DNA from 2 places in the Citrobacter sp. VF227 genome. Region 1 is predicted to be linked to the other one. Evidence: predicted binding sites of a transcription regulator. Region 1 holds the regulator's gene; the other holds the start of a gene.
The links. Region 1 encodes CRP, which controls carbon source genes, mostly activating them, when cyclic AMP is high. Its sites were predicted from a motif close to ATGTGANNNNNNTCACAT; they were not measured.
Positions count from the first base shown of each region.

Region 2: a site for CRP is predicted at 1,398-1,415, ahead of serC (3-phosphoserine/phosphohydroxythreonine transaminase). Genes of this name have one in related genera too.

Region 1 is NZ_JBRFVF010000005.1:14,521-17,674, reverse strand. It holds gene ACU8YC_RS16410 (YccS/YhfK family putative transporter) at 1-1,586, opposite strand, end outside; gene crp (cAMP-activated global transcriptional regulator CRP) at 1,638-2,270, opposite strand; gene ACU8YC_RS16400 (OsmC family protein) at 2,577-2,984, shown strand; gene ACU8YC_RS16395 (phosphoribulokinase) at 3,078-3,154, opposite strand, start outside.
Region 2 is NZ_JBRFVF010000002.1:220,548-223,701, reverse strand. It holds gene ycaO (30S ribosomal protein S12 methylthiotransferase accessory factor YcaO) at 1-523, opposite strand, end outside; gene ACU8YC_RS08520 (DUF421 domain-containing protein) at 660-1,352, shown strand; gene serC (3-phosphoserine/phosphohydroxythreonine transaminase) at 1,565-2,653, shown strand; gene aroA (3-phosphoshikimate 1-carboxyvinyltransferase) at 2,722-3,154, shown strand, end outside.

The DNA.
Region 1 (3,154 bases):
CGGATGGCTTCCTGATCGGCTTCTAACGCATCGTGGGCGTTTTTACGCAGCAGGCCGCTCTGCCACTGCGGCCATAGCCAGAGCATCCCGCCAAAGGCGATTAGGCAACCAGTGACCGTATCGATAAACCGCGGCACGATAAACTGTTCCCCGTTCAGTGTCAGCAACTGCAGGGTGTATACCGCGGTGACCGTAAAGCCGACGGTAGCCCAGCCGTAGTTTTTACGGATGGTCAGATAACTCACCAGGGTTATCAGCAGCATGCCTGCCAGCGTGTAACTCTCCTGAATATGAAAGTGCAGTGTGACGCCAGCGATCACCAGGCCAACGAGCGTCCCTACTGAACGGTGTAAAATACGTACCCGGGTCGCCCCGTAGCCATTTTGCGTGACGAACAGGATTGTCATCAAAATCCAATAGGGTTTTGGCAGGTGTAAGGCGCTGCCCATCAGGCTGGCAATGCTCAACATGACGCTGATGCGTCCGGCATTACGCAGCGCCGGGGATTTCAACGACAGATAGCTTTTCAGGGCAGGGATCAGCGGCAGCCGACGCTGCTTGTCAGCCATTAAATCCCGGGCATACAGTGGGCGCTGGGTGCGTAGCACGCGGGCAATACGGCTGAAGTGCCAGTAACAAAATTGTCCTACCGGATTGTCCGGATGTTGGTTGGCAATTTTCTCCAGCGTGCCAATTTGTTTATCCATTGAAAAACGTGTTGGCAAGCGGTGATACAAAATGTCATCGGCCAGAACGCGAAGGCGTTCGGCGACGGTGCGCGCGTTCCAGCGGATCACCTGTTCGGCGTGGCTACGTTCGACCAGCTTTTGCACCTCTTCCGGCTGGTGGAGGCTGACGGAAATATGTTCCTGTAAATCGAGCGCCTCCTGAAAGGCACGTAGCAGGCGCTTATAATCGTTGTTGCGATGTGCCGACAGCATATGCATTTGCTGATAGCACTGGGTAATCAAATCTACCGCTTTTTGTTGGCGCACAAGCAGGGGGGGTAGCGCTTTTTCCGGATCGGCATGCTGAGTCAGGAGGCTGTATTTGGCCTCACAGTAATCGGCTAATTCACGATACAACAAGCTGAGCGACTCACGCAGCGGCTGCTCACGCCACATCCAGAACCAGAACCAGTTGAACAGGCCGTACCACAATGTACCCAACGCGTAGATCAGCAGTGGCTCCCAGACGGGCATGTTCCCGGCCAGGCTGAGCGTGAAAATTGCCGCGATAAGCGAGGCAGGTAGTAGTCGTGCATGCAGAGGGCCTAATTCAGCGGTTACACCAAGAATCAGCGTCAGGCCAGTGAGGATCAGCGGCAGCGGTATAGTCTGTGCCAGCAGTATCTGCATGATCAGACTGCATCCGGCAAACAAAGACGCACCAATCACTAAGCGTTTGAAAAAGCGCTTATGCGGGGTATCAAGACCGGCAATATTGCAGCAGGCAGGGACGAGGGAGAAGAGGAGCCCCAGATGAAGCTGCCCGATGATCAGACCGACGGCCACAGGTAAACATAGCACCAGCGTCTGTCGTAGTGCGTAGTTGATCTCAGGGTGATATATCAGTCTTCGCCACATCGGTGCAAACAAAAGTGGCGCATTACGGGGTAACGCGCCACTTCGATGGGGTTAACGTGTGCCGTAGACGACGATGGTCTTACCGTGTGCGGAGATCAGATTCTGATCTTCCAGCATCTTCAGAATACGACCAACGGTCTCACGGGAACAGCCAACGATCTGGCCGATTTCCTGGCGGGTGATTTTAATCTGCATGCCGTCCGGGTGGGTCATCGCGTCAGGCTGTTTCGCCAGATTCAGCAGAGTCTGCGCGATACGACCGGTAACGTCGAGGAAGGCAAGGTTGCCAACTTTTTCAGACGTGACCTGCAGACGGCGAGCCATCTGAGAGGACAGGCGCATCAGAATATCTGGATTGACCTGGATTAATTGGCGAAATTTTTTGTACGAAATCTCAGCGACTTCACATGCAGTTTTAGCACGGACCCAGGCGCTGCGTTCCTGACCTTCTTCGAAGAGGCCTAATTCACCAATAAAATCGCCCTGATTCAGATAAGAAAGGATCATTTCTTTCCCTTCTTCATCTTTGATCAGCACTGCCACTGAGCCTTTAACGATGTAGTACAACGTTTCCGCTTTTTCACCCTGGTGAATCAGCGTGCTCTTCGATGGGTACTTATGAATATGGCAATGAGACAAGAACCATTCGAGAGTCGGGTCTGTTTGCGGTTTGCCAAGCACCATGCGCGGTTATCCTCTGTTATAAGCTGTCTCCAGAGCCAAAATATTACCTGCCTCTGGGTTTGCAAAAATGTGCTTCCCGCTACCTGGGAAGGGGGCTGTCAATACGTGCGACGGCCTGTAATGTGATGTCCTCTGCATACATGCAGTACGTCAATGTATTACTGTAGCATCCTGACTGTTTTAGCATAGCTTTCGCCGTGTGTCTCCTGGTGTCTCGCTTCAGCATGACGCAGGTCGCCTTCCGTTGCGAGATTTGTTGTGTGCGCGTAATCTGTCAGGAAAATTGATGCATCGGAGTAATAAAATATGCAAGCACGTGTTAAGTGGGTTGAAGGGTTAACCTTCCTCGGTGAGTCCGCCTCTGGCCACCAGATTTTGATGGACGGTAACTCCGGTGATAAAGCGCCGAGCCCGATGGAAATGGTCTTAATGGCTGCGGGCGGTTGCAGCGCAATTGATGTGGTGTCGATCCTGCAAAAGGGTCGTCAGGATGTGACCAACTGCGAAGTGAAGCTGACCTCCGAGCGTCGTGATGAAGCGCCACGCCTGTTTACCCACATCAACCTGCATTTCGTTGTAACGGGTAACGATCTGAAAGATGCGTCCGTCGCTCGCGCGGTCGATCTTTCGGCGGAAAAATATTGCTCCGTGGCGCTGATGCTGGAAAAGGCGGTGAACATTACCCACTCCTATGAAGTGGTTGCCGCTTCGTGATGTTATGCCTGATGGCGATATACTTATCAGGCCTACAGGATTTAAACGCGTAGGCCGGATAAGGCATTATCCGCCATCCGGCAAAAAAACACCTTACTCTATCTTTTTACCTTCCATCAGTCGCTGGACTAGCGGCAGCATAATCAATTCCATCGCCAGACCCATTTTCC
Region 2 (3,154 bases), on a different contig from region 1:
CGATAATATTCATCGGTATATAGACGGTCTGGTTATCAGACTGGCGGGTAAACGGCAGACCGCAGACGCCACGTTCTTCATTACCGGACTGTAGATCGATAAGCATGCTGCCAGTCAGTTCGTTTTCTGGATCGTAAAACGCTCGCAGTCGTGCATCCAGCAGACCTTCTGGTACATCGTCGTTTTCAGTCAGCGGGAACCATTTTTCGTTCGGGTAATGCACGAACGGACCGTTGGCGATGGTTTCACCCAGCCAGAAATCCGCAAAGAAGTAGTTAGTCGACAGACGCTCAAAGTATTCCCCCAACGCGGAAGCCAGTGCCGCTTTTTTTGTCGCGCCTTTCCCGTTGGTAAAGCACAACGCGCATTCTTTGTCGCGAATATGTACAGACCAGACGTTAGGGACGGGATTCAACCACGAGGCTTCCTCAATTTGAAAACCAAGGTCGAGCAATTTTTGCTGGAAGCGAGCGATGGAGTCTTCCAGAGCGGCATCTTTGCCGGGGATAAATGTTTGCGTCATGAAAATCACTTTTGTCGTACGGAAAGCGCGCAATGATACGGGTTTTCAATGAACGGCGCTATCGTCGCCGGATTCCAGGCGTAAATAAAAGCATTAGCTATGCTTTCTTACAGCCAACCACGTTTAGAGCATATTAATGAAAGCATTCGATTTACACCGTATGGCGCTTGATAAAGTGCCGATGGATTTTCTGGGCGAAGTTGCTTTGCGCAGCCTCTATACCTTTATATTGGTTTTTCTGTTTTTAAAAATCACCGGACGTCGCGGCGTACGTCAGATGTCGCTTTTTGAAGTCCTGATCATCCTTACGCTGGGTTCCGCAGCGGGAGACGTGGCGTTTTATGATGATGTTCCAATGCTGCCGGTGCTAGTGGTCTTTATTACCCTTGCAGTGCTGTACCGGTTGGTAATGTGGTTGATGGCACACAGCGAAAAAATGGAGGATTTGCTGGAGGGGAAGCCCGTTGTGATCATTGAGGATGGTGAGCTGGCATGGTCAAAGCTCAATAGCGCCAATATGACGGAATTCGAGTTCTTTATGGAATTGCGTTTGAACGGCGTAGAGCAATTAGGACAGGTGAAACTGGCCATTCTGGAAACGAACGGGCAAATCAGCGTCTATTTCTATGCCAATGAAGATGTAAAGCCGGGACTCAGTATTCTGCCAAAACGCTGTACGCAACGCTTTAAGATAATGCCTGAAGCTGGGGACTATGCCTGCATACGTTGCAGTGAAGTGGTGCAAATGAATGCCGGCGATCATCAATTATGCCCGCGCTGTGCAAATCCAGAATGGTCGAAGGCCAGTCGGGCAAAACGGGTTACCTGACAGCGAAAATCTCGGTTTTTACCCGTCAATCCGATAGATTCTGTTGTGTGACCAACGACACATTTTTACCCTGGTCATTTTTACCCATTGCGGCGCGTGTCACTGAATGATAAAACCGATATCCACAGGAATAACTTATACCAATATCTGTCACCGGATTATCGTCAATGACAGGATGTTGATTGGACAACAACACAACGTGGTGAGGGGAAATGGCTCAGGTCTTCAATTTTAGTTCAGGTCCGGCAATGCTACCGGCAGAAGTACTTAAACTGGCTCAACAGGATCTTCGCGACTGGAACGGTCTTGGCACGTCGGTGATGGAAATTAGCCACCGTGGCAAAGAATTCATTCAAGTCGCAGAGGAAGCAGAGCAGGATTTTCGCGATCTTCTCAGTATCCCCTCCAACTATAAAGTGTTGTTCTGCCATGGCGGTGGCCGTGGGCAATTCGCGGGTATCCCGTTAAATATTCTGGGTGACAAAACCACGGCGGATTACGTGGATGCTGGGTATTGGGCCGCCAGTGCAATTAAAGAAGCGAAGAAGTACTGTACGCCAAACGTTATCGACGCCAAAGTCACCGTTGACGGACTGCGTGCCGTTAAGCCGATGAGTGAATGGCAGCTTTCTGACAATGCGGCGTACTTGCACTATTGCCCGAATGAAACCATCGATGGCATTGCGATCGATGAAACGCCGAATTTTGCCAGCGGCGTGGTGGTTACGGCGGATCTGTCCTCGACCATTCTTTCCGCACCGATTGACGTTAGCCGCTATGGCGTAATTTATGCCGGAGCGCAGAAAAACATTGGCCCGGCGGGGCTGACGATTGTCATCGTGCGTGAAGATTTGCTGGGTAAGGCCCATGTGTCTTGCCCGTCAATCCTCGATTATACCGTGCTGAATGACAACGACTCCATGTTTAATACGCCGCCAACTTTTGCCTGGTATCTGTCTGGCCTGGTCTTTAAATGGCTGAAAGAGCAGGGCGGTGTTAACGCGATGGATAAAATTAACCAGCAAAAAGCGGAACTGCTGTATGGCGTAATCGATAACAGCGATTTCTACCGTAATGACGTGGCGAAATCGAACCGTTCTCGCATGAACGTCCCGTTCCAGTTGGCTGATAGCACGCTGGATAAACTCTTCCTGGAAGAGTCTTTCGCTGCGGGCCTGCATGCGCTGAAAGGGCATCGTGTGGTCGGCGGTATGCGCGCGTCCATCTACAATGCAATGCCGCTGGAAGGTGTAAAAGCGCTGACCGATTTCATGGTCGATTTCGAGCGTCGCCGCGGTTAATCAGCTTTATTTTCATCCCCACAGCCAACCTGTGGGGTTTTTATGTCTGTTTTTGAGAGTCGAGTTTCATGGAATCCCTGACGTTACAACCCATTGCGCGGGTGGATGGCACCATCAATCTGCCTGGATCCAAAAGTGTTTCTAACCGCGCTTTGCTGCTGGCTGCATTAGCAAATGGCACCACTGTTCTGACCAACCTGTTGGACAGCGATGATGTCCGCCATATGCTTAATGCTCTGAATGCGTTAGGGATTATCTATACCCTTTCAGCCGATCGCACGCGTTGCGAGATAATCGGTAATGGCGGTGCGCTGCATGCAGAAGGTGCTGTGGAGCTGTTCCTTGGCAATGCCGGAACCGCAATGCGCCCGCTGGCCGCAGCGCTGTGCCTGGGCAACAATGACATCGTGCTGACGGGCGAACCGCGCATGAAAGAGCGCCCGATTGGTCATTTGGTTGATGCGCTACGCCAGGGCGGAGCCAACATTGAATACCTGGAGC